2 regions of the Wielerella bovis genome follow, and region 2 is predicted to be linked to the other one. Evidence: predicted binding sites of a transcription regulator. Region 2 holds the regulator's gene; the other holds the start of a gene.
What was found. The regulator FNR, encoded in region 2, switches genes on or off when oxygen is low (the NO sensors DNR and NnrR bind a similar motif). The targets are predictions, from matches to a motif close to TTGATNNNNATCAA.
Positions count from the first base shown of each region.

Region 1: the regulator FNR is predicted to act here: its motif matches at 4,878-4,891, upstream of ccoN (cytochrome-c oxidase, cbb3-type subunit I).

Region 1 covers NZ_CP092361.1:594,230-610,988, reverse strand. The annotation lists gene MIS45_RS03130 (hypothetical protein) at 1-59, opposite strand, end outside; gene MIS45_RS03125 (THUMP domain-containing class I SAM-dependent RNA methyltransferase) at 59-1,210, opposite strand; gene MIS45_RS03120 (L,D-transpeptidase family protein) at 1,322-1,861, opposite strand; gene MIS45_RS03115 (tetratricopeptide repeat protein) at 2,147-2,866, opposite strand; gene MIS45_RS03110 (M61 family metallopeptidase) at 3,084-4,838, opposite strand; gene ccoN (cytochrome-c oxidase, cbb3-type subunit I) at 5,145-6,581, shown strand; gene ccoO (cytochrome-c oxidase, cbb3-type subunit II) at 6,602-7,213, shown strand; gene MIS45_RS03095 (cbb3-type cytochrome oxidase subunit 3) at 7,220-7,402, shown strand; gene ccoP (cytochrome-c oxidase, cbb3-type subunit III) at 7,404-8,372, shown strand; gene rpsO (30S ribosomal protein S15) at 8,501-8,770, opposite strand; gene MIS45_RS03080 (zinc-finger domain-containing protein) at 9,002-9,193, shown strand; gene MIS45_RS03075 (epoxyqueuosine reductase QueH) at 9,360-10,034, shown strand; gene MIS45_RS03070 (RelA/SpoT family protein) at 10,409-12,604, opposite strand; gene MIS45_RS03065 (hexameric tyrosine-coordinated heme protein) at 12,847-13,071, shown strand; gene MIS45_RS03060 (methyltransferase domain-containing protein) at 13,068-13,865, shown strand; gene MIS45_RS03055 (hypothetical protein) at 13,910-14,209, opposite strand; gene MIS45_RS03050 (integration host factor subunit beta) at 14,487-14,789, opposite strand; gene rpsA (30S ribosomal protein S1) at 14,801-16,471, opposite strand; gene cmk ((d)CMP kinase) at 16,645-16,759, opposite strand, start outside.
Region 2 covers NZ_CP092361.1:1,733,597-1,750,355, forward strand. The annotation lists gene lapB (lipopolysaccharide assembly protein LapB) at 1-467, opposite strand, end outside; gene MIS45_RS08480 (LapA family protein) at 477-785, opposite strand; gene MIS45_RS08485 (branched-chain amino acid transaminase) at 1,099-2,040, shown strand; gene MIS45_RS08490 (bifunctional acetate--CoA ligase family protein/GNAT family N-acetyltransferase) at 2,342-4,663, opposite strand; gene MIS45_RS08495 (glycosyltransferase family 4 protein) at 4,739-5,782, opposite strand; gene MIS45_RS08500 (DUF7832 domain-containing protein) at 5,779-6,213, opposite strand; gene rsgA (ribosome small subunit-dependent GTPase A) at 6,279-7,145, opposite strand; gene MIS45_RS08510 (DUF3465 domain-containing protein) at 7,220-7,687, opposite strand; gene MIS45_RS08515 (L-lactate MFS transporter) at 7,851-9,392, opposite strand; gene galE (UDP-glucose 4-epimerase GalE) at 9,572-10,588, opposite strand; gene MIS45_RS08525 (sensor histidine kinase) at 10,832-12,268, opposite strand; gene MIS45_RS08530 (response regulator transcription factor) at 12,437-13,117, opposite strand; gene fnr (fumarate/nitrate reduction transcriptional regulator Fnr) at 13,444-14,196, opposite strand; gene hemN (oxygen-independent coproporphyrinogen III oxidase) at 14,315-15,850, shown strand; gene MIS45_RS08545 (RsmB/NOP family class I SAM-dependent RNA methyltransferase) at 15,941-16,759, shown strand, end outside.

The DNA of each region.
Region 1 (16,759 bases), 1.1 Mb from region 2:
TGCGGAATGCGAATTTCTTTGCCACCAATGGTTTTCAGGCTGCCTGCAACATCATTCATCACTTATCCCGATTGCTGCCCGACACCATATCCAACAAAAACAAACGGCAATCCAACTGCCCATTGTACAAAGGAATTTTGCGTTTCGGTTTCAAGCGCATCAGTTTGGGCATTTCCATATCGCCCGACAGCAAACCAATCGTCCAGCCCGCATAATGCTGTTTCAGCCAGCTACCAAGCTGGGGATAAAGCGCGTGCAAAGCCTGCACTTCCGCCAAACGCACGCCATAAGGCGGATTGCTCATCACAATACCGTTTTCGCCATTGGGTCGCGTGTCTTGCACGTCCAAAGTGTTGAAATCCATAAACATATCCACTTCGGCGGCGCGTGCGTTTTCTTGGGCGATTCGGGTCATGGCGCGGTCGTTGTCGCTGGCGGACAATTTGTTGGCAGGTTTGTCTTTGATTTGAGCGCGCGCTTCGGCTTTCAATTTGACCCACAAGGCTTTGTCAAAATTCAACAATTTTTCAAAACCGAAACGGCGATTTAATCCAACGGCGCGATTTAAAGCAATCCATGCCGCTTCAATCGCAATCGTGCCACTGCCGCAAAACGGGTCTTGGAACGGCTGCGAACCGTCATAGCCTGCTAACAACAGCAAACCTGCCGCCAAGTTTTCGCGCAAAGGTGCTTCGCCCGTGTCTTGGCGGTAGCCGCGTTTGAACAAGGCTTCGCCGCTCGTGTCCACGAAAATGGACACATTTTGCTCGTCCAAAAAGGCGTGAATGCGGACATCGGGGCGATTTTTGTCTACGCTGGGGCGTTCGCCACAATGGTCGCGGAAACGGTCGCATACACCATCTTTGATTTTCAGGGCAATGAAATCAAGGCTTTTGACTCTGGCGCGTTTTCCTTCCACTTTGACGCGGAAAGTTTGGGCTGCCTGAAACCAATTTTGCCATTGAATGTTTTTGGCGGCGCGGTAGATGTCGTCTTCGCTGCGGTAGCTGGCGCGTGTGAGTTGCAGCAACACGCGGCTGGCGGTGCGGCTGTGCAAATTGGCGCGATAAACTTCGTTCAGGCTGCCTTTGCAGGATACGCCGCCGTCTGTGGGAGCGATGTCGGTGCAGCCTTGTGCAGCGAGTTCTTGCGCCAAAATGGTTTCTAAACCGCGTGGGCAGGTGGCGAATAGGGTGTATTTGGTGGTCATAATATTTTGTTTCTTTAAGTTAAATTTTTGGGATTTTCAGGCTGCCTTTCTACATCATAATCCAATATAGGCAGCCTGAAAAAATCAATTTATCAACATTTGACACGAATTTTAAGGGCGAATTTCAATTTCTGCATTGTGGATAACGTGGCGGAACAATTCATCTATTTCTTCGTTGGTAACTGCAATGCAGCCATGTGTCCAGTCGCTGCGAAGATGATTGCGCCCAATCGCGCCCAAACCATTTTTGATGCCATGAATTTTAATCAAACCACCTGCACTTTTGCCTTGCGATTGTGCGTAATCTTTATCTTGTTGATTTGGATAAGAAATACCTAAGTTTTTATGATATGCGCTATTGGGATTGCGTTCGTTGATGCGATAAATGCCCTCTGGCGTTTTGCCATCGCCTTCAAATTGTTTGTGTCCAATCGGATTAAATCCCAACGCAATATCATAACTTTTCAATAATTGATTGTTTTCATAAGCCAACATTTTTCGTTCAGATTTCAATACCAATAAGCGTGTGATTTGTGCATTTTCAGGTAATGGCAACGCAGCATTTTCTAGCGAAGAAATCGGTTTCCACCACCAAAAAATGACGCCAGCTAATCCTGTTAGCCCCATTAAGAATAATACAAATTTTTTCATGTTTATGTCATTTCATTTGGTATTTTTATACAGATTCTATGTCTGAAACCTTGGCAAGACCTAAAATTGTCGGTTGGATTATTGAGTCCAACTTTTTACATTAATCAACTATTTGATTTTTATTTAAAAATATCGGATACCAATATCTAACCCACAAGTTTTCAGGCAGCCTGAATAAGTTTTGTAAAGATTCCCGACCATTACATATGCATATTATAGTCCAAATATAAAAAGAGTGATTTTCAGGCTGTGTTTTATAGTGAATTCACTATATTATTTTTCGTTTTATTTTAAATGGATAGCTGAACGGCGTGCTGCGAGGCTATTAGGATACAAGCGAATTAAATTACGCCAAGTATCTTTAGCAATGTCTTGCTGCTGAATTTTCCATTGGCAGTCGCCTACCGCATACAGCGCATCTGCCGCAAAAGTGCTGCTGGCAAAACGTGAAGCGTATCGTTGTCCAATATTAATAACCGATTGACAATTTCCCAATTTTTGTTGGCTTTGTAACAATAAATACATGGATTGACGTGCAATTTCACTACCATCACCACCACTGTCAGCATCGTGCAAAATTGTGGCAGTTGCACGATAATTACCTTGTTTAAATTGCATTTGGGCTTGGTGCAACAAATTTTGCGCAGATGGATGTGTAACGTTTTTCAGGCTGCCTGATACTGGCATAGTTTCAGGTTTAGATGCCATTCGTGGACGCGGTGTATTACGAGGCGCAGAATGCGAACGTTGCTCTAATTGGTGTACACGCATTTGTAATTGTTCCACTTGCTGTTCCAAACGAACTACTTGAATTGCGAGTTGTTCGAATTGCTCTCGTTGGTCTGCCATACTATTTAAATCAGGGTAAGGGAGAGGAGTCTGTTCTGACTCGGCTACAGCAGGTGTTGATGCAGTTTCAGGCTGCTGATTATTGGGCGAAGAGGGTATCGCAACGCAAGCTGTTAAACTAGATGCGATGAATAGGGAGAAGAGTAGAGATTTCATGATGTGTGTTTATTAATAAATATTATTGTTTAAACTATAGTCGTTTCAGATTAACATAGATAAGGCGACAGCGACCGCCGTGTACAAAACTGGTACAAGGGAGCTAGCAATGCTGTACTGGGCTGATTTAAATTGAATCCACTATATATTATTTTAATTTCAAACGATTATAAAAATAGGGCAAAGGCAGCCTGAAACCTTTCAGGCTGCCTTTATTTTATTGAAATAACCATTTTTCCAACAAATCTCTATCCACAATTTTTAAATGTGCCGTTGTTGGTTTAGCAGGAAAAATCAATAATTCTGTTTGGTGTAGCAAGCCTTGTCGGAAAAAATGTATCAAATGCCGATTGCCCACTTCTGTTTGTGCTTGTGTCAGCAAATCCGTGCAAACAAACCCGTCCACCGCAATGATTTTATCGTTCGCTTGCAAAGAAGCACATTCTGCGCTGCCTTCGGTAAAAACGTGGGTCAAAACTGCGCCATCGGCTTGCTGTTTAAAACGACAGCCGATTTCAGGCTGCGGCAACATTTCTACAAATTCGCGCACCAAACGTCCATTACCCGAACTGCGGTTTTCAGGCTGCCAACACAATTCCACGCCAACGGTTTTCAGGCAGTCTGAAAGTGGTAAATCTTCGGTTGAATATAAGGCAGCCTGAAAAAATGCGTCCAAATCCGCGCCCACAAATTCTTGCGCCAAATTTTGCCATTCTCCTTCGTCCATCCCTTTTCCTGTGGACACAAATCGCTCGTATAATTTTTGCATCACAAAATCAAGGCTGTATTGCGTTTGAGCGCGAATGGTCAAATCCAAACACATCGCCGCCAATGCACCTTGTTGATAATAACTGGTAATAGCATTGGGCGAATTTTCGTCTTGCTTATAATATTTGTGCCACGCGGCAAAACTGGATTGCGCCAATGTTTGCAACTTGCGTCCAGCATTGCGATGCACGCGCGTGATATTATTTGCCAATAAATTCAAATAGTTTTCCACCGAAATCGCACCACAACGTACCAAAGTCAAATCATCGTAATAAGATGTGATGCCTTCGTATGCCCACAATTGCTCGGTATAAGTTTCCTTATCCAAATCATACGATTGGAATTGAGTCGGTTTGATGGATTTGACATTCCATGCGTGAAAATATTCATGTGCGATTAAGCCAAGTAATTCGGTATAAGCCGCATTGGCTTCGTTCATACCAAACGGTGGTAAAGAACGACGGTCGGCATGCAACGCGGTACTGCTGCGGTGTTCCAATCCACCATAAATATTGTCGCCCAAATGCAGCAAAAACAGATATTCTTTAAATGGCGCAGGTTGGGGGAACATCGCCAATTCGTACTGACAAATTTTGCGGCAATCGTCCAATAAACGCTCGCGGTCAAACGGCGCGTAATAACCGCTCAACACGATTTTGTGCGGAATATCATTGGCAACAAATTCCAATACTTCCAAATTCGCGCCCAATTCAAATGGGTGGTCGGTTAATTCGGCGTATGAGGCAGCCTGAAAACTACGTCTATTGTTTTCTGGATTGCGTGGCAAAGTGGTGTGAATATCCCAATTTTCAGGCAGCCTGAAAAATTGAACTTGGCACATTTCTTCACGGCGATGTGGCAAATATAAAAATAAACACGCGCCATCAATAAAGCCGCGCTGGGTATTGAGCAAACTGGCGCGCACAGATAAATCGTTAGCGTAAACCGTGTATTGAATATCGTATGTGCCACTTTGGTCAGGTAATTGCCAAGTATTTTTATCTTGTTGAATAATCGGCACAGTTTCGCCATTACAGGCTGCCTCCATACTCATAATATGTCGTGAAAAATCACGAATCATATAACTACCAGCTACCCAATTTGCCAATTTAAGCACATTAGGGCAGCCTGAAACGTGTTCATACGAAAAAGTGATGTGCCACACATGACGATGTGGGTGTGGAGCGATTGAATAAATTAACATAGCTGATAGAAAATGTAAAATATCGTTTATTTATGTTATTTGACATGAGTCAAATTGTGAGAAGTATTTTTTGGATAACCTTGCGTAGATTGTGTGTTTTACCACAATCTTGCGACAAAAGCATGGGTTTTATCATTATTTAGCTTGGTGGAACAGTCAAATTTGCTTTAAAATGTTGCACTTTGTTTTGTTTGTGTAAGATTTTGCACAAATGAAGTTAATTTTAGAAAAAAATTATTTTCAGGCTGCCTATTTAGCTTGTAAATAATAATGATAAACCAACGCCATGTATATGGAGAATCTTTTATGGAAACGCAAACTTATAACTACAAAGTGGTGCGCCAGTTCGCCATCATGACAGTAGTGTGGGGTATCGTGGGAATGCTGGTGGGCGTTATTGCCGCCGCACAACTGCGTTGGCCTGCGCTTAACTTTACTGATGTTGCGCCTTGGTTTCACTTCGGGCGCATTCGTCCGCTGCATACTAATGCGGTTATTTTCGCATTTGGTGGCTGCGGTTTGTTTGCCACGTCTTATTACATCGTGCAGCGGACATGTAATGTGCGCTTGTTCGGTGGCAATATTTTGCCAGCCATTACGTTTTGGGGCTGGCAACTGGTTATTGTTTTAGCAGTAATTACTTTGCCTTTGGGTTATACCACAGGTAAAGAATATGCTGAATTGGAATGGCCAATTGACTTGCTGATTACAGCGATTTGGGTGGTTTATGCGATTGTGTTTTTTGGCACAATTGCCACACGCAAAATCAAACACATTTATGTGGCAAACTGGTTCTATGGCGCGTTTATTTTGGCGGTTGCCTTGTTGCACATTGTCAATAGCTTGGCAATCCCAGCAGGTCCAATGAAATCGTATTCTGTGTACTATGGCGCGATTGATGCAATGGTGCAATGGTGGTACGGTCATAATGCGGTAGGTTTCTTCCTGACTGCTGCGTTCTTGGGCATGATGTATTATTTCGTTCCCAAACAAGCAGGTCGTCCCGTGTATTCATACCGTTTGTCTGTGGTGCACTTTTGGGCGTTGATTTTCACTTATATGTGGGCAGGTCCACACCATTTGCACTACACCGCATTGCCTGACTGGACACAATCTTTGGGTATGATTCTGTCGTTGATTTTGTTTGCACCTTCTTGGGGTGGCATGATTAACGGTATTATGACTTTGTCTGGCGCATGGGACAAATTGCGTACTGACCCAATTTTGAAATTCTTAATTGTGTCATTGTCGTTCTACGGTATGTCCACATTTGAAGGTCCAATGATGTCTATCAAAACAGTAAACGCATTGAGCCATTACACAGACTGGACAGTCGGACACGTACACTCTGGTGCATTGGGTTGGGTAGGTTTTGTAACCATCGGTTCTTTGTACTATTTAATCCCACGTTTGTATGGCAAAAAAGAAATGTACAGCACTAAATTGATTGATTTACATTTCTGGATTGCGACTATTGGTGTGGTGTTATACATTACCTCAATGTGGGTATCAGGTGTGATGCAAGGTTTGATGTGGCGTCAAATGAATCCAGATGGTACATTGGTACATACATTTATTGCATCAATCAGCCGTACCATGCCTTACTATGTGATTCGTTTTGTAGGTGGTGCATTGTATTTGAGCGGTATGTTCATTATGGCGTATAACGTGTATCGCACCATTGTATCTGGTAAACCTGTTGAAGCGGAAATCCCAACATTGCCGCAAACACAACACCATTAATCACGGAAAGGCGGACTATAATGAAACTGCAACAATTAGCCGAAGAAAAAGTCGGTTTTCTGATTGTTTTTACCTTGCTGGTTATTAGTGTCGGTTTGTTTGTGCAAATCGTGCCCTTGTTCTTCCAAAAAGAAGTGATTACGGCAACCGAAGGGGTAAAACCTTATACTGCGCTGCAAGTGGCTGGTCGTGATATTTATATTCGTGAAGGTTGTTATAACTGCCATTCGCAACAAATTCGTCCATTCCGTGCAGAAACAGAACGCTATGGTCATTATTCTGTAGCAGGTGAGTCTGTTTTTGATCACCCATTCCAATGGGGTTCTAAACGAACAGGTCCAGATTTGGCGCGTGTGGGTGGACGTTATTCAGATGAATGGCATCGCATTCACTTGTTGAATCCGCGCGACGTGGTTCCTGACTCCAATATGCCTTCATTCCCTTGGTTGGCGCGTAATAGAGTCAATGCAGATGAAGTTATTCGCAATATGAAAGCATTGGAAAAAGTGGGTACACCTTATACCAAAGAAGATTATGAGAAAGCTCCTGAAGAGTTGAAAAATAAATCTGAATTGGATGCAGTGGTTGCCTATCTGCAAGGCTTGGGTTTGGCATTGAAAAACAAAAGGTAAAAAATCATGGACTTGAATTGGGCAAGAACCCTATTTACGGTATGCGTATTTATCAGTTTTATGCTGGTATTGTGCATTGTGTTTAATAAGCGCAACAAGAGCAATTATCAAGATGCTGCCAATAGCATCATTGATGATGCAGACACCCCAATGGGCGATACCCAATCAAGTCGTGAGAATGGAGCATAAAATGGAATCACAATTCACTTCCCCATTTTGGGGTTACTACATCATCGCGATTGTGGTGTTGAGCTTCCTTTACATCTTGTTTTTGTTAATATCACAAAACAAAATCAAAGTGAAAAAAGGCGAAGAAGCACAAACCATGGGGCATTCTTGGGACGGTATTGAAGAATACAATAATCCTCTGCCTCGTTGGTGGTTTCTCATGTTCTTGGGGACAATCGTATTCAGCATTGGTTATTTGATTGTTTACCCTGGTTTGGGCGATTACAAAGGCTGGTCTTTTGGTGGCAAAGAACCTTGGTCGCAACACAATCAATACAAATGGGAAGTTGAGGCTGCTGAAAAAGAAACAGGTGCATTGTATGCCAAATTTAAAGGCATGAAAGTAGAAGATGTTGCCAAAGACCCAGCGGCAATGACCATTGGTCAAAACTTGTTTAATACCTACTGTATCCAATGTCATGGTTCAGATGCACAAGGTTCACGCGGTTTCCCGAATTTGGTTGATACAGACTGGATTTATGGTGGTACACCTGAAAAAATCCACGAATCCATAAATAAAGGACGCATCGGTGTGATGACACCGTGGGGACCACAGTTGGGTGAAGAAGGCGTAAAAGATGCCGCACATTATGTTATTTCTTTATCACGCAAAGAAGGTTTTGATGAAAATCGTGCTGCACGTGGTCAAGAAATTTTCAAAGCAAATTGTGTAGCGTGCCATGGTGATAAAGGTCAAGGTACAATGGGTCTTGCGCCTAATCTGACTGATGATGTGTGGTTATGGAGCGGTAGTGAAAAAGGGATTATTGAAACCATTACTAGCGGTCGTCATAACCAAATGCCAGCTTGGGAAGGTTTCTTAACCGAAGAAAAAATGCACTTGCTGACAGCTTATGTGTGGGGTAAATCACATCCAGACGGTAAAGCTTTACCAACAGATACTGCACCACAAATTGGTACGCCGAAATAATTTTTAGGCTGCCTAAATGAAAACAGATTCTATAACACAATAGAATCTGTTTTTTTTATGTATCAATAATCCAAAAGGCAGCCTGAAAATATTTTTTCAGGCTGCCTTTAAAATTGTATGCGCGAAAATTATTTACGCAGACCCAAACGGGTAATCACGTTGCGATAAGTTTCTGCATCTGTGCGACGCAAGTAAGCCAACAAACGACGACGTGCGCTAACCATTTTCAACAAACCACGACGACTGTGTTTGTCTTTTGGGTTTGCTTTAAAGTGAGGTGTTAAGTCGTTGATGCGGAAAGTCAACAATGCGATTTGTACTTCTGACGAACCAGTATCGCCTTCTTTGCGTTGGAAATCTTTTACGATTTGTGCTTTTTGTTCTACGGTCAATGCCATGATTGAAAATTCCTAAAAAATATAAAGCCTTACGGCGACAAGTTTGCCGAGCAGCAAAACGCTACCAGCCAGCAAACTCCGAAAAAATCGCTTACCTAAGTAAGCGAAACCAGCATTATGCCATAAATTATTGGTTTGTGCAGGATTTTTTCGTGGTGTAAATAGTATTTCAGGCTGCCTGTAAATTGGGGTTTGCGGTATAATTTGTGCCATTTTTGAAAGGAAAATCTTATGTCTCATGTTTCTGAAAGACAAGTAGTGGTCATTGAATCGCATGATTTGCCATTGCATTGCAGCGGTGCGGATACAGATGCTTGGAATGGGCATCCGCGTGTGTTTTTGCCGATTCAGTCGCACGGTAAAATTGAATGTCCATATTGTGGTGCGATTTATCAATTAAATGGTGAAGCAAAACACCATTAAAATATAATCGTTTAAAATAAAAATAATACTGCGTTGCCAGCTCCCTTATGTACTAGCTGTACACGGCAGTCGCTGTCGCCTTGTCTTATTTCTATTTTAAACGACTATAATAAACTGCTGTTTCAGGCTGCCTTAATATCACAAATATCAAGATTTTAGGAATACTATGAACCCAACTAAACCCAATGTTACGCCGATTGAGCGTCCTAAATTAACGCTACCAAATGGTGCAGATAAATTGCTGTTGCATTCTTGCTGTGCTCCGTGTTCGGGCGAGGTAATGGAGGCGTTATTGGCAAGTGGCATTGATTACACAATTTATTTTTACAATCCGAATATTCATCCACTTAAAGAATACGAAATCCGCAAAGAGGAAAATATTAAGTTTGCGGAACAACATGGTGTGCCGTTTATTGATGCGGATTATGATGTGGATAATTGGTTTGAACGCGCCAAAGGCATGGAATATGAGCCAGAACGCGGTATTCGTTGCACCATGTGTTTTGATATGCGATTTGAGCGCACGGCGTTGTATGCACACGAACATGGTTTTAATGTGATTTCCAGTAGTTTGGGGATTTCGCGTTGGAAGGATATGAACCAAATCAATGATTGTGGTAAACGTGCGGCAAGCCATTATCCCAATATGGTGTATTGGGATTATAACTGGCGTAAAGGTGGTGGCTCGGCGCGTATGATTGAAATCAGTAAGCGTGAACGTTTTTATCAGCAAGAATATTGTGGTTGTGCGTATTCTTTGCGTGATAGTAATGCATGGCGACGAGAAAGAGGGCGTGAGCCAATTAAAATTGGTGTGAAATATTATGGTGATGATGAGTAAATATAGTGAATTCACTAAACCAGAACAGTGTTGCCAGCTTCCTTATGTACTAGTTGTACACGGCGGTCGCTGTCGCCTTGTCATGATTTAAATTGAATCCACTATAATATAGTGGAGATAATCTATATTTGGATAAAGGCAGCCTGAAAACATGTTTTCAGGCTGCCTTTATTGTAAGAACCTGTATTCACAATCTTAATAACTTGCTTTTATCGCCACTTTATGCGCCTACTGCGTTAACTTTTCATGCCAATATGTTCAATATTGGTATGAAAAGTCGCCTTGTATCCGCAAAAATTGGCAATAAAATCAAGCAATCAATCTTATGAATACAGGTTCTAATTATAGTTAGTTAAAGTTATGAACACAGACTCTTAAATCCGCGATACGCCACTTACACCTTTTACATCACCTAAACTTGCCATGACACGCGGTAAATCGTCCACTTTTTTCACTTCCAGCGTAAAACGCATACTTGCTTCCAAATCACGTGTTTGCGTATGCACGGCGGTAACATTGACTTTATGCCGCGCCAATGTGTCGGACACATCGCGCAATAAGCCATTGCGGTCTTGGGCGCGTATCTCAATATCTATGGCAAAAACCTGATTAGCATCTAATCTTGCCCATGTTGTCGACAAAACTTTATCGGGTGATTGTAGTGCCAAATGTTCAAAATCGGAGCAGCCTTGGCGATGAATAGACACGCCTTTTTCGCGGGTAACAAATCCGACAATTTTATCAGGTGGGGCAGGTTTACAACAACGCGCTAAATTGGTCAGCAAGCCATCTTCGCCATTAACTAACACGCTATTTTTGCTGTTTGTTTTGATTTTGGATTGTTTGACAATCGTGGTTTCATTGACTGGCACGGGTTCGGGTTCAACCAATAAACCGATGGCTTTTTGCACGGTACGCGGCGTGATTTCGCCTTGCCCCATTGCGCTGTATAACTCGTCTAATGTTTTGAAGCTTAATTGTTCACATAATTTGCTTAAATTGGGTTTCAGGCTGCCTTTTGCCAAAATTTTGTCAAATTGGTTTTTGCCTTCTTCGCGTATGGTTTCTGCATTTTGCTGACGAATAAATGCGCGAATTTTACTGATGGCTTTGGGCGATTTGACCCAACCGTCATACAGCCAATTGACCGATGGATTGCCTTCTTTTGCCGTGATGATTTCTACCTGTTGTCCATTTTCTAATGGTGTAGACAAAGGCACAATCGTACCGCCCACTTTGGCACCGCGGCAACGATTGCCAACATCGCTGTGTAAAGCGTAGGCAAAATCAATCGGCGTAGAACCTGCTGGCAAGGAAAATACGCGTCCTTTGGGCGTTAAAACGTAAATCGTATCGTGAAACAATTCGGTTTTGAACGCCGCAGCTAAATTTTCACTGCTGCTGTCTGCCATGTTTTCACGCCAATCCAAAAGTTGGCGCAACCACGCAATTTTTTGTTCATACGCGCTATCGCCTTTGCCACCTTCTTTGTATCGCCAGTGTGCTGCTACGCCAAATTCATTGAATTGGTGCATATCAAACGTGCGGATTTGCACTTCAATGCTTTTGTTTTCTGGGCCAATGATGACTGTGTGCAAACTTTTGTAGCCATTGCTTTTGGGATTGGCGATGTAATCATCAAATTCCCCTGGGATAGGCTGAAATAGGCTGTGAATAATCCCCAATGTGGAATAACATTCCGATACGCTATCGACCAAAATCCGCACCGCACGAATATCGTATAAACCATCAAAATCTAGTTTTTTCTTAACCATTTTTTTGTAAATGGAATAAATGTGTTTGGGGCGACCCGCGACATCGTATTGAATACCGATTTTGTCCATTTCCATGCGAATTTGGTCAAGAAAATGGTTGATGTATTCCAATCGCTCCACACGTTTTTCATCTAATAATTTGGCGATGCGATGGTATTCTTCGGGATTTTGATGACGAAAGCCCAAATCTTCTAACTGCCATTTTAATTGCCATACGCCCAAACGATTGGCGAGTGGTGCAAAAATATCCAATGTTTCGGTGGCAGTTTTGCGTTTTTCTTCGCTATCGGGCAAATGCGCCATAGATTGCATGGTTCGGGTACGCAATGCCAATTTAATCAACACAACGCGAATGTCGGACACCATAGCCAGCAACATTTTGCGCATGGTTTCAGCTTGATTGTCGCGTTCTTGTGGCGTGATGATGCTTTCGTTTTTGGCTACATCGGTCAGTTTTTGGACTTCGTCAATGCCTTTAATCAATTCCAACACGTTTTTGCCACATTGTTCTTGTACTGCTTCTACCCAATCTTCTTTCCAGTATGTGCTGATGTCTGCCAAAATAGTGGCAGCAACGGCATCAGGCAGCAAATCCATATCAGCAACCATTTTGGCGGCAGAGAGTAAATGCAGAAATAAAGGCTCTTGAGTGATGTGTGTGGTGGCATTATCAGGGTAATGTTGCTCGGCAATTTGCAAGGCAGCGAGTAGAATTTTTTGTTCGCTTTCAGGCTGCTTTTCAGTGTAATCTAAATAATCTCGACGAGCTTGTTGGACTGCGGTGATTTCGCTCATATTTTGTCCTGTTTGTGTGGAAATATCATACAGCATGATTTTCAGGCCGCCTTATCACAATAAAATAGATAGACTTATTGTAAACGTATCTGCATGAAGGGACTAGGGGCTAATCATAATTTGTTGGTGGTGATTTTTTATTTTACTCTATGCGATAAGGTAGCCTGAAAATGCTAAAATAATGGCAAGCAAAATGCTGGAATAATTCTATCGTATAAAACCTTCATATTCAGGAGAACACCATGAATCAATTAAGTGATAATTTATTTGCCCAAAATGTTGAAGATGGCTGGTTAATTGCCTATCGCTTATATGAATTTGGGATACAAAATAAGCTCTACCGTGAAAATGACCACGCGGCGCAAGTGGTTGCGCAACATTTTGCAACTGTTGCTGCTGCTAACAATTATTGGCGACCCATGCCAAAAATTACGCCACGTCACACGACTGAAAAAACAGAAGAATGAACGCAGAACATTGGTTAATTCATCGCCACTTTGCTGAGCATATGGACAGTCGGTTATTGTTATTGCGTCAGTCACCGCAACATATTTTGCTACACGGTGCAGATGGCGACATTAGCCGCAGTTTATTAGCAGCACGTTATCCACAAGCTACGTTAATTGAATTTGAATCACGCACAGATTTTGCCACGCAAACGCTTGCCATAAGGCAAGAAAATAGTGGTTGGTGGGCAAAAATATCAGGCAAAACAAATTGGGTTAAACAAGGCAGCCTGAAAACCATCAATGATTATTTGCCCGAGCAATCGGCAGATATGTTGTGGTCCAATTTATTGTTACCGTATCATGCACACACAGCAGACTTGCTGGATAATTGGGCGCAGGCGTTACAACCCAATGGTCTATTGTTTTTCACATGTTTGGGTGCAGATAGTTTTCCAGAATTACGCGCAGTCTTTCAGGCTGCCTCCATCGCATACAGTGCAAAAGGTTTGCCAGAAATGCATGATTTGGGTGATTTATTGTTAGCACATGGTTTTTATGACCCGATTGTGGATACAGCGAAACTGGTTTTGTCGTATGAGAAACTGGACACATTATTGCAAGATTTGGCAAGTATTGGAGTGTGGCAGGCATTATCGCTTGATGATAATTCTCCCCAATGCGCAATAATGGCAGCATGGGAACAAGGATTATTGCGTGAAATGACTTTGGAGACAGTATTCGGGCATGCACTGAAAAAGCAGGTATTACCCAACAACGCGCAGCCTGTGCAGTTTTATCCAAGACAAAAATAAGATAAGGCAGCCTGAAAAATCATTTCAGGCTGCCTTTTTAATGTTTATTTGCAACTAATCCCCATCATTTTTGGGGCATTCCCTTCAGAAATATTGATACGACAAGTTGTACTGTTACTACCAGCTACAAGCAATGCACGTTTTCCATTTGTCTGCGTTTCACTGATGGATAAAGGTTCTTTGACACCCATTCCCATAGCAGCTGTGGCAACATTGTTAATAAATGCATTGTTGGTAATGTTAGATGTATTTGTTTGAATATTCGGTAACTTATCTTTTGCGCTTGCAAATGGTACAGCAGTAAGCATGGCAACTGTTACCCAAGCTAAAATATTTTTCTTCATAATGGTAAGTTCCTTTCATAAAAAACATACTGTACTGGAAAATGGGTTGACCGTGTTAATTTTTACGTCAATTTAAATAAAGTTAATAGATGAGATATTTTGTATTAAATATCTAATAAATTGATTTTATTTAATTTTATTAAATATAGGCAGCCTGAAACATAATTTTATCTATTCATAGATTAACGTGAATTAGCATTTTCAGGCTGCCTTTCTAAAAAACAAAAACCGTATCCCAAAAGAGATACGGTTTTTTATAAAATCAACGATATATGTATTAAGCCGTAATGTCTACACGTTCACGCAATTCTTTACCAGGTTTGAAGTGAGGCACATGTTTGGCAGGCACTTCCACTTTTTCACCTGTTTTAGGATTGCGACCGATACGTGGTGGGCGGTAGTTCAAATCAAAACTACCAAAACCACGGATTTCAATACGTTGACCTTTTGCGAGCGAGCGAGTCATGGTATCTACCAAAACTTTTACGCCATATTCAATGTCTTTGGCTTGTAATTCAGTACCTTCATTTTTTGCAATGAAAGTTTCTGCCAAGCGAGCCATTAACTCTGATTTGGTCATTTTCGTTTACCTTATTTGTTTAAAGACGCTTTCAACAAATCACCCAAGCTGGTTGTACCAGCATTAGCTGGTGCAGCAGTTTGAGCTGCTTTCAATGCTTCTTCATTGGCTTTGGCATCTTTTGCTTTGATAGACAATTTGATGCTGCGGTTTTTGCGGTCTACAGTTACGATGATAGCTTCAACTTCATCGCCTTCTTTCAATTTGGTAGTCAAATCTTCAACGCGGTCAGCAGCAAATTCAGCAGCAGGCAAGTAACCCTCTACTTCATCGCCCAAGGCAACAACAGCACCTTTTGCTTCAACAGATTTTACTGTACCTTTAACTAAAGCACCTTTGTCGTTCATTGCCAAGAAGTTGTTGAATGGGTCGCCTTCCAATTGTTTGATACCCAAGCTGATGCGTTCTTTTTCCACATCAATCGCCAATACAACAGCTTCCACTTCTTCGCCTTTTTTGTATTTGCGAACAGCTTCTTCGCCAGCTTCTGTCCAAGACAAGTCAGACAAGTGAACCAAGCCATCAATATTACCTGGCAAGCCGATGAATACGCCAAAATCAGTAATAGATTTTACTGCGCCTTTGATTTTGTCGCCTTTGTTGTAGTTAGCTTCAAAATCAGACCATGGATTAGATTGACATTGTTTCATGCCCAAAGAAATGCGGCGTTTGTCTTCGTCAATATCTAAAATCATCACTTCAACTTCATCGCCCAATTGAACAACTTTGCTTGGGTGAACATTTTTGTTTGTCCAGTCCATTTCAGAAACGTGAACCAAACCTTCAATGCCTTGTTCAATTTCAACAAATGCACCGTAATCAGTCAAGTTAGATACTTTACCGAACAAGCGAGTGCCTTGTGGGTAGCGACGAGCCAAACCATCCCATGGGTCTTCGCCCAATTGTTTCAAGCCCAAAGAAACACGTTGTTTGTCTTGGTCAAAGCGCAATACTTTAGCTTGAACTTCTTGACCCACTTCCAATACTTCGCTTGGGTGTTTCACACGGCGCCATGCCAAGTCAGTGATGTGCAACAAGCCATCAATACCACCCAAATCAACGAATGCACCGTAATCAGTGATGTTTTTCACAACACCAGTTACAACAGTACCTTCTTGCAAGTTTTCCATCAAAGCTTTGCGCTCTTCGCCCAAAGTTGCTTCCAATACAGCGCGACGAGAAACAACCACGTTGTTGCGTTTGCGGTCTAATTTAATTACTTTGAATTCAACTTCTTTGCCTTCAAAGTGAGAAGTATCTTTGATTGGACGAACATCTAGCAAAGAACCTGGCAAGAATGCGCGAATGCTGTTAATCATCACAGTCAAGCCACCTTTAACTTTGCCATTGATTACGCCAGACAAGATTTCACCATCTTCCATTGCTTCTTCCAAAGCAATCCAGTCAGCAGCACGACGTGCTTTTTCGCGAGACAATTTGGTTTCGCCGAAACCGTTTTCAATAGATTCAATGGTAACTGTAACGAAGTCACCAACTTTAACTTCTAATTCGCCTTGGGCGTTTTTGAATTCAGCAACATCAATCAGAGATTCTGATTTCAAGCCTGCGTTTACAATTACAAATTTATCTGTAATATCAACAACTTCTGCGGTAATTACTTCACCGTAGTTCATTTCTTGGGCTGCTGAGTATTCTTCAAATAACTGGGCAAAATTTTCCATGTTTGGGTTTGCTTTCATGCACCGCCAGAGTGTGCGGGGTTAGGTTGAATGTACGTTTATGCCTCTGGCTCATAAACGATTAAACGACATTTTTCAGGCTGCCTTTTATTTTAGGCAGCCTGAAAAAAAGGAATTTGCGCATTATACGCTTTTTTTAAAATTTGGCTAGGGTATCAAGCTGTTTTATTGATACTTTTTTCGTACCAATCTAAAACTTGCTGCACCGCTTGTTCAACGGTCAAATTATCTGTATCCAATAATTTGGCATCGGGTAGCTGTTGTAAGGGG
Region 2 (16,759 bases):
TAGATATTGAGCAACACTTCATTGGCTTGTTTTGCCATGTTGCCATTTTGCAATTCCAAGAAGATTTGTTCTGCTCTGTCCACCAAACCCGCGCTTTGATAATTCAGCCCCAATTCATACAACACTCGCTCGCGTTTTTCGCCAACGGTATCGGGCGAATCCAATAAGGTTCGGTGCATAGAAATGGCTTTATCGTTTTCACCACGCTGACGATAGAGTTTACCCAGAGTCAAACTTAAATCGTAAGAACCTTGTTGTTGGTCAATCACTTCGGTTAGATTATGTACCGCTTTGCCTGTGTTTTTGTCTACCAGCGCATCCAAGCTGACATAAAAACCTGTCGGCACAGTTTTCGCGTGTTTCAATACAGTTTTCATGTCCACGCGTGCCGCAAACCAACCCATCGCAAAAAACACGGGCAACAGAATAATCGGCACAAGAAACCACCAAATTTCCATATTTTCCATAAACTAACCTTATTTTGTGGCGGATGTTGAGGCAGCCTGAACAGGAGCGCTAATGTCTTGCGTTGCCAAACGTGCAGCTTTTTGGACTTCGGCACGTAAACGTGCATTTTCATGACGCAAACGAATCAAACGACCAAATAATGCGAATAAACCAAACAACGACCCCAAAACAAAACTACAAAATAAAACAAGAATTAAGGGCATTTCTACGGTTTGATTAGGTAGATAGGAGAACGGCACTTTGTCGGTATTAATCAAGGCGAAAATCAAGAAAATAGCTAATACAATTCCTTTGATAATCAAGTAAAAAGTTTTCATAATTTGCTCCAAAATGTAGGTAATGCAGCCTGAAAAACTGTTTTCAGGCTGCCTATACAATCAAATCAGCGTAAGTGTAAACGATTTAATGATGTTTTGATACTTGTTTAATCATTTTGGGCGTGTATAATCGGATACTTATTCCATTTTTCAGGCTGCCTGAAATGACTGGCATTTTCCATTTTAGACAGCTTTTATAAAAAAATATCACAAAATGATATTTTTACAGCATAAAACAGCGTTATAGCGCACAAATGCAGCATATACACAATGCCAACCCCTATAACAATTTTATTTTTGAAAGAGTGAAACAATGAGCGCACCTGCACCAACTACTGCTTTGAGCGACCGCGATGGTAAGATTTGGTATAACAATGAAATGGTTGAATGGCGTGATGCCCAAACCCATGTTTTAACGCATACTTTGCATTATGGCATGGGCGTTTTTGAAGGCGTTCGTGCTTATGAAACGTCAAAAGGTACGGCAATATTCCGTTTGCAAGACCATACCAATCGTTTATTTAATTCAGCAAAAATTGTGGGCATGAATCTGCCCTATTCTAAAGAGCAAATTAATCAAGCACATATTGATGTCGTTAAGGCGAATAATTTGAAATCATGCTATTTCCGTCCAATGGCATTTTATGGTGCGCATAAATTGGGTATTGCACCTAAACCAGATGATGTACAAATGATTGTGGCGGCTTGGGCTTGGGGTGCATATTTGGGTGAAGAGGGTTTACGCCGTGGTATTCGCTGTAAAGTGAGCAGTTTCACACGCCATCATCCGAATATTACGATGATTAAAGCGAAAGCCAATGGTAATTACATGAACTCTATTATGGCTAATACAGAGGCGCATCAAGGTGGTTATGATGAGGCAATCTTGCTGGATGCGACGGGTTATGTTGCTGAGGGTTCAGGCGAAAATATTTTTGTGGTAAACAATGGTAAATTGTACACACCTGCTTTGGACGTGGCTTTGGATGGGATCACACGTCGTACAGTCATTGAAATTGCGAAAGAAATCGGTGTGGAAGTGATTGAAAAACGCATCACGCGCGATGAATTGTATATTGCAGATGAGGTGTTCTTTACGGGTACGGCAGCGGAAGTAACGCCTATTCGTGAAATTGACAATCGCCAAATTGGTATTGGCGAACGTGGTGAATTGACGACTGAATTGCAAAAACGTTTCTTTGACATTGTAGGTGGTCGCAATCCTGATTATGAACATCATTTGACCTATGTATAGTGAATTCAATTTAAACCAGTACAGCGTTGCCAGCTCCCTTATGTACTATGTGTACACGGCGGTCGCTGTCGCCTTGTCCTGATTTAAATTGAATCCACTATAGCTTAATATTGAGATATCAATAAAATCAGGCAGCCTGAAAGTTTGGGCTGCCTGAAAACTTGTATAGTAAATTCAATTTAAAACATTACAGCGTTGCCAGCTCTCTTATGTACTAGGTGTACACGGCGGTCGCTGTCGCCTTGTCCTGATTTAAATTGAATCCACTATACATAAGGGAGCAGGAATTGAATTTACTATATTATTCATTCAGCATCAAATGCGCCTCCACCAAACCATTATCGGAATCGTGTTTGGACAGCGTAAATCCCAATTTCAATGCCAATTTTTGCATGGCGTGGTTATCCACCAAAATTTCGGCACGCATACTGGCGAAACCTTGTTCGCGCGCGCGTTGAATCAATTCGTTCATCAATAGCACACCCACGCCCTGTCCTTGTAAACGGTCGGCAACGCTGATGCCAAGTTCACAACTTTGCGTATCAGGGTCAGCGGTGTAGCTGGCGTGCGCGAGTGGATTATGGTCTTCATCGTGTAGCAAAATAGCAAATTCGCGTTGATAATCGGGGTGGCTCAACCGTGTCAATAACACAGGGGAAATGCCGCTACTGCGACTCATAAAACGCGTGTAACGACTTTGTTCGCTTAATTCGGCTGCCAAGCGTTGAATGAGACTGGCGTCTTCTGGACGAACGGGACGCATCCATGCAATCTCGCCATTTTTTAAAATAACTTCTTTTTCTATTTCAAATGGATAGGGTGTAAATACATTCAGGCTGCCTGAAAGGAAACTTTCAGGGTCTTGCAGATTAAGTTTGGCATCGGTACATACTATCCCTTTGTCTGCATCGTGTACCAAATCCAAAGTGAAACTGTGAATTTCGGTTAAACGACACAAAATATCGGTGCTGGTTAGCAGCCAATCTTGCCAAATAATCGGTGGCAAACCCAGTTGTGCCAAAGTTTTGGCGGCGATTTCTGGGGTAAGCGGTGGCAGCAATTTCACTTGGCGATTGCGTGCGTTAAGATGCAAAATTTGTCCAAATGGTTCTTGTTTTTCCCAGCTTAAATGCAATGTACCTGCATTTTTTTTGCGTTCATCAGGGCGGAAATAAACCTGTAATGCGGTTAGTAAATAGGCGGTGCTGGTTTTGCCTGCGGGCAATACGGCAACGGGCAATAATGGACGCAAATGTTTGTGCAATTCTTCGGCAGCAGCAGCGGCATAGCGATAATCGTGAAATGCACTGGTGCGATGGCGTTGCTGATTGTGGCGACGATACAAATTCAGTTGTGCCAATGCGTGCAAAGCGTGTTCAGGCTGCTTGAAATGCAGATTTTTGTTTTTGTTGAAAATATGTCGAGTTTCTTCACTATCTGCGCTGCCCAACCATACCAATAGCAAGGGTTTACGGCTACGATGTTGCAATGAGGCTACCATTTGTGCGACTTGGCGACTGTCAGCGGAATTAAGTCCTGAGTAAATTAAAATCACGGCATCGGTATTTTCATCGCTTAAATAATGTGATATGGCAGCCTGAAAAACACCTGCAACTGTATCTACTGCCAAATACAATGGATTAAACTCATTGATTTTATATGGCAAATGTTTGCTGACAGCGCGTGTGGTGGCTGTGGTCATTTGTGCCAGTTCAATTTCGGTATGCGTCATGGTTTTCAGCATCAATGCGCTGATTTGTGGCGTATTGCTGATGATACCAACACGTTTGCCGCGACTAATCAATCCTGTATGGATGAGTTTGGCAGCGGTAAAAAATTGGGTCAGCGTATGCACAGTTAAAATATGTGCGCGTTCAAGGACTTGCGCAAACAAGGTTTCTTCTTCGCGGTCAGTTAGCGTAGCGAGTAATACAACGGGTTTTCGCCGTGCTGCGGCATTGAGTGCGCTAATCAGTTCGCGTGTATTATCCAAAACGCTGATGTGGACAAGCAATGATGTGGTGGTCGGCTCTGCTGCCAAATAATCAATGATTTGTCCTGTGCTAATGGGATAATTTTGCGGATTGAGTGTGAGAAAACGGCTGAACACAATACCACGTTCTGCGCTGTAATTGTCCATACAATCAGCGATGCCTGCGGATTGTCCGATAAAAGCGCACGCGGTGTGTTCAGGCTGCCTGAATAATCCGTACAAACCACTAATGGGAACGGCAAATAAACGCACATTGGCTTTGCGTGCTTGTTCGCAAATGCGGTCAATTTTGCTGCGTAGCGTGCTAGGAGGTGGGTCAATTTCGTTAATCAACACCAAATGACGTACATTGGCTTTGGCGGCTTCGCGGATAATGCTGCTGATTTTGTCGGCAGATAACACAACAATCACAACATCAAACGTATATTCAGCAGCCGCTTCGGTCAGCGAGCCATAAGATTTTTGTCCACCAATGGTTTTGTGGCTGGGATTGATGGGAATAATGGTGGGCGCACATTGGTTGGCGGTCAGCAAAGAAAAAACATTGCGTCCCGCGCTACCATAACGGTCTGATGCGCCAATAACAGCGATGGCTTGGGGATGAAAAAGGGCGTGCAAAGGGTGCATCATGTGTTCTTTCTTGATGAAGTTTTTCAGGCTGCCTTGGTGAATAACACATCAAAATAAGACAGCCTGAAAATTAGGTTAATCTAACATTTGACACAATAATTCAATATGAAACGCACTACTTGGATTATATTTTAAGGCAGCCTGAACATCGTGAATTTTGTGTTCACCACGTTGCGCGTGTTCCACCGCCAAAGTTATCGCAGTTGCCAAAGTTTCAGGCTGCCCTCGCGTGAAGAAAAAACCTGCTGCGCCTTCCTGCAACACTTCGCAACACGCCATATTGTCAGACAAAATCACACGCGTGCCACTCAATACGCTTTCTACCCCCACCAAACCAAACGGCTCATATTGTGAAGCCATGATGGTGTAATCCGCCGCGCGATACAATTCGGGCATATCGTGGACAAAACCCAATTCCAACACATTACGCATCGGACGTGGCAAGGGGCTACCCGCAACCGCCAATTTGATGGGTAATTCTGTTTGCTCAAAAAAATCCACCAATAAATCCAAACCCTTGCGTTTATGCCCTGTGCTGGGAAACAAAAACACGATTTCATCATCGGCAAAACCATATTTTTGCCGAACTTGGGCGTTGCGCGAAAAATCGTTGTGAAATCTTGCCGTATCCACAGGCGGATAAATAGTATGAATTTTTTTGGCTGGCACATGATATAAATCCACCAATTCACGCGCCATCATTTGCGAATGCGCCATGATTTTTTTCGCGCTGTGATAACTGCGGCTCTCGCGCCAAATCGTCAATTTATCCAACACATTTTCAGGCTGCCTCATGTGATGCAAATAGCCTTTGTGTGTGCCACCACAAATCAATACATCGGCATTTTCGCTCCGATTACAAGCAATAAGCACTTGGTTTTTATCCCGCTGTTTGTCCAGTTGCGCTGAAAAAACAATCGGACGCAATTTTTTTGGAACGTGTTTTTGTTTGACCCAATGCGTTTGCACCAAATGCATTTCGGGCAAATTATGGTCTATTTTGGCGGCATATACGCTGACAGAATGTTGCTGCGCGACCAATTCACGCACCATATCCAGCGTGTAGCTTTCCATGCCACCACCTTTGGTAAATGTATTAATAGCAATCGCAATATTCATGGTTTCAGGCTGCCTTTCCATGTGTCAAATGCAGCCTGAAAAACGGCGTTGAGTTTGGTTTGATTATCAGGCGTATTGGCAACGCGATAAAAATCATCATCGCGTTCTAAACCAAGTGCGACAAAATAATCTGCCAAAAAATTGCCATAACCGTCTTCTTCGTCTGCATAATAATATTGAGTGAAGAGATTGCCCAATTCGTTGAAGCAAGTGTCGTCTATGCCGCCATTGAGCTGATTTTGCACAAATTCTGCGCCAGAAATCGTGCCTGTTTGTAAATCGGCAAATTGTGGCAAGGTTGCAGCGGCTGCGCTGTATAGGTTTTGTGAGACTGCCCATGCGTAGTAAAAACCCATGTGATGCAGCGCATTTTCTGCTGGTAAATCAGCAGGATAGTGGTCTTCGTGAAACGAAATATGGTCGTAATGCATGATGCAGCCTGAAAAAATAAATAATGATGAATTATATAGGGAAATATCGTTTTCAGGCTGCCTATTCAACTTAATTCATCGGTAATTTTTTGTAACAATGCCAAGCGTTCGACGCGGATTTCGCCCTTTTCAGCAGCAATCTTGAAAGCGCAATTGGGTTCGGCGCGATGGCTGCAATTATGAAAACGACATTGCCCAATCAAATGGCGCAAATCGGGAAAATAGCGCGGTAAATCGGTTATGCTCAAATGGTGCAAACCAAATTCTTGTAAACCGGGACTGTCAATCAATTTGGTTTGTTCATCTAAATCATATAATTGCGCGTGGGTGGTGGTGTGTTTGCCCGAATCCAAAGCGGCGGAAATGTCGTTGGTACGCGCGATGTGTTCGCCCAATAATGCATTGGTTAGTGTGGATTTGCCCATGCCGCTTTGTCCGAGCAAAATATTGGTTTCGCCTGATAACAGGGTTTTCAGGCTGCCTACATCATGCAAGGCGGATAATTCAATTACTTGATAACCCAATGTTTCATAAAAAGAAAGTCTTTCACGCCACGCTGTGGTTTCGGGTAAATCGGCTTTGTTCAATACAATCACGGCGCGAATATCGGCGGCTTCGGCAGCAATCAAGGCGCGTTGTAGCAGGGCTTCGCTGGGGCTAGGGACGGCGGCAATCACAATAATCAGTTGCGACACGTTGGCGGCGATGAGTTTGGATTTCCACGCATCTTGGCGATAGAGCAGGCTGTGGCGTTCTTCGGCGCGTTCTATCACGGCTTGTTCGCCATTTACAATTTGAATGCGCACAAAATCGCCGCACGCATAATCGGTGCGTTTTCTGCGCGTGCTGGCTTCGTAAGTGATTTGGTCGGCGGTACGCACGATGTAGCGGCGACCGTAGCTGGTAATAATTTGGGCAATTTGTTGGGACATAATATTGGTTTTTTCAGGCTGCCTGAAAATATAATAAATAATGGATAAATAATAAAATTGTGTTTTCAGGCTGCCTATTGATAGGTTTGCCCATTGTGTTTGAGCCAACCATCTACGTGGCGTTTGGCAGGGTCATGGTGTGTCCAATGTATCACGCCGCCTTGTTTATTCCATTCATATTTTCCATAAAAATCAACAATATCACCTGCTTTCAATTCCTTGATTTTGGGTGCAAGGTCAATATTGTGCGCAACCAAAATCGTTTGTCCATTGCGCAATTTCAAGATAAAACGTTGATGCCGCGAGCCTTCATTATCATCAGGCAGAATTTTGCTGACCGTGCCACTGCCTTGAATTTGCAGATTACTTTGGCGATTTTGGAACGCTTGTTGCAAGATGTGTTCAAAATCAGCGGTCGGTGCAGAATGTGTTTGGCTGTTGCTGGTTGGATTTTGGGGTGCAGATGAATTGGGCTGGTTGGATTGTGTCAGTTGCCACGCCAATGCCGCTGCAATAATTAGAATAGGGACGATTTTATTCATGATGATTAGGTAAAATTATTTTGCTGTGAAAATTTTGTATATTGCCCTTAATTTTTTTTGGAGTCAAAATTTTATAAGTTGAATTTATGGTGGATTCACTATAGTACCTAGGCAGCCTGAAAAATATATTTTCAGGCTGCCTATTAAGTTTCGCAGAAAATAATTATCTAAATAAATCCATTACTTTCACAAATACCATAATCACGCCATATACCAATGGTATACCCACCAATGTCCAACGCCACCAAACATGGATACCACCATGCGAAACTTCTTCCGCAACCAATAACGCATCGGAAATGGCAGTTTCATCATCAGGATTACTTGAATGTGCCGCTTGCTTAACAGTTTGGTCATGGTGTTTTTCATGTACCGCTTTAACTAACATATTGCAAACCAAGCCAACCAATAGCAACGCCGCCATAATATACATGGTTACGCTGTATGCTTGTGCGGCTGGTACACCATTGGCAATTTGGATTTGACGAATATAGTTTACCAATACAGGACCAACTACCGCCGCTAACGACCATGCCAGTAGCAAGCGTCCATGAATCGCCCCTACTTGATATGTGCCAAATAAATCACGCAAATAAGCAGGAATCGCTGCAAATCCACCGCCATACATGGAGATAATCACGCAAAAACCAATCACAAACAATGCTTTACTGCCACTTGCACCAATAGATGGCACGGCAAAATACAGCAGAGAACCAAGTATAAAAAACACAAAATATACATTTTTGCGCCCGATTTTGTCGGAAATGGACGACCAGAAAAAGCGTCCGCCCATATTAAACAAACTCAATAAACCGACAAAACCAGCTGCCGCCGCTGCGCTAATTGCCGCATCTTTACCGACCGATGTTTCTGAAAACAATTCTTGAATCATCACGCTGGCTTGTCCCAGTACACCGATTCCAGCCGTTACGTTCAAACACAAAATCCAAAACAGTAGCCAAAATTGCGGTGTTTTGATGGCGGTAGCGGCGTTTACATGATGTTGGCTAACCAATTTGTTAGCAGATTTGGGCGCAACATAACCTTTGGGTTTCCAACCATCGGCAGGAATCCGAATCGTGAATACGCCAAACAGCATAAACACAAAATAAAAAATACCTAATACAACAAAGGTTTCCCACACGCCCACCGAAGTGGCACTTTTAAAATAATTCATCAGCAATACGGATAAGGGCGATGCCAACATTGCACCACCACCAAATCCCATAATCGCCAAACCTGTCGCCATACCAGGTTTATCGGGAAACCATTTCATCAGCGTGGATACGGGTCCAATATAGCCCAAGCCCAAACCGACACCGCCAATCACGCCATTGCCCAAATACACCAGCCAAATATTGTGTGTTTTCACGCCCAGAGCAGAAATCAAAAAACCTAAACCAAAACAACACGCTGCGACAAACATGGCTTTGCGTGGCCCGACGCGTTCCATCCATGTGCCAAACAAAGCGGCAGATGCGCCCAACACCGCCAAAGCAATACTGAAAATCCAGCCAATGGTGGCAAGCGACCAATCATTGGGAGCAGATTGAGTAATGCCAATTGTTTGTGTGAGCGGTTTATTGAACACGGAATAGGCGTAAATTTGCCCAATAGACAAATGCACCGCCAATGCGGCTGGGGGAACGAGCCAACGATTGTAATTCATCGGGGCGATAGAGCGAGAACGGTCAAGGAAAGACATAGAAACTCTTTGATTTAGTTCAGAAGAATTCGGATTGTAGCAAAGATTATGTCAGGGTGTTAGAAAAAATAGGTTGTATTTTTGAATCCAATATTTTTTTAATGACTATAAAAACAAATTTATTTTTAATAGGCAGCCTGAAAAAACTATTTTCAGGCTGCCTTTAATATAAGCATTACTTATTCATCATAACCATTTGGATTATGTGATTGCCAACGCCATGCATCTACCATCATAGTGTGTAAATCACGTTGTGCTGTCCAGCCCAATTCTGTTTTGGCTTTGCTTGGGTCGGCGTAACAAGTGGCAATGTCGCCAGCGCGGCGTGGTTTAATTGCATAAGGCACGATTTGTCCTGATGCAGCTTCAAATGCTTTGACAATATCCAACACCGAATAACCTACGCCTGTGCCTAAATTGTAAATGTGTACGCCTGATTGTTTGGCTTTGGCATCCAAAGCTTTCAAATGACCGATTGCCAAATCCACAACGTGAATGTAATCGCGCACGCCTGTGCCATCGTGCGTAGCGTAATCATCGCCAAATACCGACAATTCTTTCAATTTACCCGCTGCGACTTGGCAGACATAGGGCAGTAAATTGTTGGGAATGCCATTGGGTTGTTCTCCGATTTTGCCGCTGGCGTGTGCGCCGATTGGATTGAAATAGCGCAATAAAATCACGCTCCAACGTGGGTCGGCGTGTTGCAAATCCATCATAATGCGTTCCATCATGTGTTTGCTGGTACCGTATGGATTGGTGGTTGCGCCTGTTGGACTTTGCTCGGTAATCGGCACAATGCTCGGGTCGCCATACACGGTTGCCGATGAGCTGAACACGATGCTAAATACCCCTGCGCGTTGCATTTCTTCCAATAAAATCACGCTGCCTGAAACATTGTTGTTGTAATAATTTAACGGTAATTGCACGCTTTCGCCTACGGCTTTTAAGGCGGCAAAATGAATCACGCTGTCCACTTGATGCGTGGCGAAAATCTCACGCAAAAGAGGGCGGTCGCGGATGTCGCCTTCGTAAAAAGTTGGTTCTTTGCCCGTAATTTCTGCCACGCGTTGCAAAACTTTGGCAGATGCGTTACACAAATTATCCAAAATAATCGGCTGATGCCCTGCATTGAGCAATTCCACCACCGTGTGCGAGCCGATAAAACCTGCGCCGCCTGTAACCAAAATATTCATGATGTTTTCCTTGTGTTGATGCAGCCTGAAAAATGGTTTTCAGGCTGCCTTTTTGATTATAGTAGATTCAATTTAAATCAGGACAAGGCGACAGCGACCGCCGTGTACACATAGTACATAAGGGAGCTGGCAACGCTGTACTGGTTTAAATTGAATTCACTATAAATTATAGAATCATGTAACCTGTCAGTACACGACCAAAAATGTTCCATAGGTGGTATACTGAAATGCAGCCTGAAACCTTTAATTTTCCTGCTTTTCATTGTCTTCAGGCTGCTCTTCTTGTTGCGACAAACTACTGTGTTTAGCACGCGTAGTTTTAGGCAAAACAAAGTGCATTTTCAAACCATTAGGCTGTACATTTTCCGCGAATAATTTACCACAATGTTGTTCAGCAATGTGTTTAGTAATCGCCAAACCCAAGCCCGTCCCTGTTTTGCCATTACTGCTGTCGGCGCGATAAAACGCGGTGAAAATATGCGGCAACTGCTCTGGTTTGACACCCACGCCGTTGTCCACAATTTCAATGTGCAGATTTTTGCGGTCTTCATACATTTTGATGTGAATCGTGCTGCCTTCGGGGCTGTAATTCATCGCATTGCGAATCACATTATCCAAAGCGCGATATAGATAACTTTCATTGGCATTTAAACACGCATCGGCTTTCAGGCTGCATTTATCAAAAATAATCGTGTGTTGGCGTTGTTCTGCCACCACTTGACTGTCTTCCACCAATTGCTGCACAAATGGCACAATCGGCAAAGGTTCTTTTTCCATCGCCATATTCGCCGTTTCCAAGCGCGATAAAGTCAGCAATTCGCCCACCAATGTGTCCATGCGCGTGATTTCGTTTTCCAAGCGTTGTATATAATCCGTCTGCTTTTCGGGACGTGCTTGAATTAAGCCCAACAAGGCTTGCACACGCGCCAAAGGCGAACGCATTTCGTGGGATACATGGTGCAGCAAATGGCGTTCTTTCTCTACCAATTGTTGCAGTTGTGCCGCCATTTTATCAAATTGTACACCCAAGCTGGCTAATTCATCTTTTCGCTCAATCAGTTGATGAGACACGCGCGTATCCAACTCACCCGCTGCCAAACGGTTCATACCATGTTCCAAAATACTAATAGGGTGCGCAATATTACGTGCCAAAATATACGCCAACAACAAACCAATCAACAAGGTAACACCAATCAAAATAAATTCATGCCACACGGGCGCAAAAGGCAAACCAGGGATAATTAATGTGGGCAACCGTTCCATTTCTTGCTTATCAAAATTGCGTACAAAAAACAGATACTCTTCGCCAAAACCATCATAATAAATAATCGACATATCCGATTTGGGATTTTCCAGCGCAAATTGATAGGCTCGCAAATATTCATCTCGCGAAAACGGGCGATTGAAAATTTCTTTATGCGTGATACTGGATACGATGGCAATGTGTTTAGTAGCAGGATGGTCATGCCAACGTGTGAGCATATCTTTAGTTGCTTGTGCACCCTGCGATTGGAACGTTGCTAACGTGTTGGCAAGCATGATGCTTTCCATATTGCGTCTTTGTTTGGAATGCGTTTCGTTCATGCGACTTTGTATCAGCCAGAATGTGAAACTGGCGATAAAAATCCCGCAGATAATGACCAAGCAGAATGTGGAAAAAATGCGTTGAAAAAGTTTCATAACAATCAAAAAATAAGAGTTAAGGCAGCCTGAAAAATTAGATTTAAATAACAAATTAAGGCAGCCTGAAAAAGATGTTTCAGGCTGCCATTATAGGGGCTAATAATAATTCGTGCACGGTTGGATTTTGCGCTAAATCCGCCCAAATCATCAGCCCCGAGCTAGCGATTAGTTTTTCACAAACAAATAACCTAAACCGCGCACTGTTTGAATCAAAGAAGCATCGCCTAATTTGTGGCGAATGCTGGAAATATGCACATCAATACTACGGTCAAATTTTGCCAATTTGCGGTCAAGTGCTTCTTGCGACAAATTCCCTTTGCTCACAACTTGTCCTGCATGACGCATCAACACTTCCAATAAATTAAATTCGGTGCTGGTTAATTCCAACGTTTGGTCGCCAACAATCGCTTGGCGTTTAGATGGATACAAGGTTACCCCGCTGGCTGTCAGACCGCTACTCGCAGCACCTGATGTATCCACAGGCTGTTGCGAACGGCGCAAAATAGCATTGATACGCGCCAATAATTCACGTGGTTGGCAAGGTTTCGGTACATAATCATCAGCTCCCATTTCCAAACCGATGATGCGGTCAATGTCATCACCTTTTGCAGTCAGCATAATAATGGGGATATTGCTTTGTGCGCGTACAGTTTTTAATACATCCAAACCGTTCATTTTTGGCATCATGGAATCCAGTACCACTACATCATAATTACCTGTCAAAATTTCTTTTGCACCACTTTCACCATCGGGCATGCGATTCACTTCCAAACCTTCAGCAGTTAAATATTCGGTCAGCAATTCCGCTAAAATATCATCATCATCTACTAATAATACGCGACTCATTGTGTGTTTCCTTATGTTTGTGGGAATAGTTGGAATATATCTTAACAGTATTATCTTTACATTCATAGTGGCATGTATGCCAAGTTTGCGCTTTTTTTCATTGTAAAAGTAGAACTTAACATTTCAGGCTGCCTATAGTGAATTCAATTTAAACCAGTACAGCATTGCCAGCTCCCTTATGTACTAGGTGTACATGGCGGTCTCTGTCGCCTTGTCCTTATTTAAATTGAATCCACTATAATAATAAATATAAACAAACAGCGAAAAAAGCTAGGAGCTAATAACAAATTGCCATTAGCCCCTAGCTTTCGTTGTTTATTTAGCATTTACGCCACATGTCTTCTGCCTTCACAGCCTGAAATCATCGCTTGCAACACATCAGGTTGCAAAATTTTAATGTGTTTGTGTTCCACCGAAATCAAACCTTCTTGATTGAAACGCGACAAAGTACGGCTTACCGTTTCCAGCTTCAAACCCAAATAACTGCCAATTTCTTCACGCGACATCCGCAAAATAAAATCATTTGCCGCAAATCCACGCATACGCAAACGGTCGGACAAGTTCAGCAAAAACACCGCCAAACGTTCTTCCGCACGCATATTGCCCAATAACAACATCACATTTTGGTCGCGTACAATTTCGCGGCTCATCAAGCGGAAAAAGTGTAAATTCAACTGTGGCATATGTTTTTGCAATTCTTCCAAACGGTCAAATGGCAATTCACACACTTCGCTATCTTCCAACGCCACCGCATCGCACGCATATTTGTTGATGCTGATGCCGTCCATGCCCACCAATTCACCCGACATGAAAAAACCCGTTACTTGGTCGCGACCATCTTGCGTATTAACAGATGTTTTGAAAAAACCCGTGCGAATCGCAAACAATGAAGAAAACGACTCTCCCGCATGGAATAAATATTCCCCTTTTTTCAATTTTTTACTTTGTTTGATAACCGCGTTTAATTGTCTAAAATCTTCTTCTTGCAAGCCAGCTGGTGCTTCAACAGGCAAACAAACCTCTCTTAAAGAACAATTCGGACATTCATTTTTTTGTGTGATTAAATGTATTTTTGTCATGGCGACAATCCTGTTTTGATGTTTGCAAAATGCAGCTTGATAGAAATCAATGCATTTTTGTTCGAATTGCGCTATTCTAGCAAGTTTTAGTCCAAAACAAAATACAAGCTACTACACAATGAAAACTATTCATATAGCACAACACGACCACACACTTTTTGACTTCGACCGAGAACTGATTGCCAGCCTACCTGCCAATGGTCCGCGTTACACCTCATATCCCACAGCCGACCGCTTTCACGATGGTTTCAGGCTGCCTGAATATACAAAAACATTAGAGAAAACATTAAAAAATAATGATGAACCCGTTTCATTATATGTACATATTCCATTTTGCAATGTAATTTGCTATTACTGCGCGTGCAACAAAGTCATTACCAAAGACAGCAGCAAAGCCGATGAATATTTAACTTATTTGGAAAAAGAAATGGCTTTGCTCAAACCGCATTTGCACGGCAAACACAAATTGGCACAATTACATTTTGGCGGTGGTACGCCCACGTTTTTGAGCGATGAACAATTGGAGCGCGTGTTCAAAATGATACGCGAACATTTTGAATTGCTGCCAGATGGCGAATATTCCATTGAAATTGACCCGCGCAAAGTGAGCCGTGAAAGCGTGTTCAAATTGGGCAAACTGGGTTTCAACCGCATGAGCGTGGGCATTCAGGATTTTGACCCGAAAGTTCAGGCTGCCGTGAACCGCATTCAAACGGTGGAAGAAACCAAAGAAGTGATTGAAGCCGCACGAGCAGCAGGTTTCAAATCCATCAGCGTGGATTTGATTTACGGTTTGCCGCATCAATCGGTGGAAAGCATTAAACCGACTTTGGACACCGTTTTGAACGAACTGAATCCCGACCGTTTGGCTTTGTATCATTACGCGCATTTGCCACATATTTTCAAACCACAACGCCGCATTGACACTGAAACCGTGCCGTCCAGCGAAGAAAAATTGGATATTTTGCAATACGCCGTGCATTTGTTGGACGAAAAAGGCTATGTGTTTATTGGTATGGACCATTTTGCCAAACCCGAAGACGAATTGGCGATTGCGCTGAAAGAAGGTCGTTTGCAACGCAATTTTCAGGGTTATTCCACTTATGCCGATTGCGATTTGGTGGCGATTGGCGTGTCCAGCATTGGCAAAATCGGCAATACATACAGTCAAAATCAACGTTCATTGGAAGACTATTATGCGGATTTGGACGCAAACAAATTGCCGATTATGCGCGGTTTTCAATTAAATGATGATGACGTATTTCGCCGCCAAATCATTCAAGATTTAATGTGTCGCTTTTCATTGAATTTTAATGATTATGCCGATGAATTGGCACAAAGGCAGCCTGAAAACAGCGATTCAGGTTTTGATGCGGCAGAAGTCGCGCACATGAAAAAAATGGCGGAATTAGGCATTATTAGCGATGCTTTATTGGGTCGTTTTGATGCGCCCAAAACGCCATCGTTTAGCGAATATTTTGCCGATGAAATGCCCGATTTGCGCCAACTTGCCGAACGTGGCTTGATTGATTTGCGCGATGATGGTTTAACCGTTACTCCCAAAGGTCGTTTCTTAATCCGCAATATTGCGATGGTGTTTGATTATTATCTGCGCCACAAAGAAACCCACGCAAAATATTCACAAACAGTATGATTTTCAGGCTGCCTTATCGTTGCGAAGGCAGCCTGAAAACATAAAAAACCGTTAAAATACGTCCCATTTTTATCTACACACAAAATTATCATGAACGCAAATCAACTGAACCATACCGCCCAAGTTTTGGAAAATATGCTAACTTTTCAACAACCTGCTGACGCGATAATTTCTGCGTATTTTCGCAATCATCACAAACTAGGACGCGCCGACCGCCACGAAATCGCGGAAACGGCGTTTGCAGCATTGCGCCATTATCAAAAAATTACATCGGCTTTGCGCCGCCCCCACGTTCAGGCGCGAAAAGCAGCATTGGCGGCTTTGGTATTGGGTCGCAGCTTTAATATCAATCAGTTAGAAGATATATTAAACGAAGCAGATGGCGAAAAGGAATTTTTAAGCAGCCTGAAAGCGCGTAAAGCGGAATTTTCAGGCAGCCTGAACACGGTGGCGGAATTACCCGATTGGCTGATTACACGTTTACAAGTTCATTGGGAAGATGAGCAAATTCAAGCCTTTGGGCGCAGCGTGGCACAATCCGCTCCTCTTGATGTGCGCGTGAACACGCTTAAAGGCAAACGCGATAAAATTTTGGCACAACTGCAAACCGAGTTCCCCAAAGCCATCGCCACGCCATACGCGCCGCATGGTATTCGTTTCCCCGACAAACCTGCGTTAAATAAACATGAATTGTTTTTAAACGGCACTTTGGAAGTACAAGACGAAGGTAGTCAATTATTGGCGCACTTGGTGGGCGCGAAACGTGGCGAGATGGTGGTGGATTTTTGCGCGGGTGCGGGCGGTAAAACGTTGGCAATCGGCGCACAAATGGCAAACAAGGGGCGAATTTATGCCTTTGATGTTTCAGAAAAACGTTTGGCAAATTTAAAACCGCGCATGACACGCGCA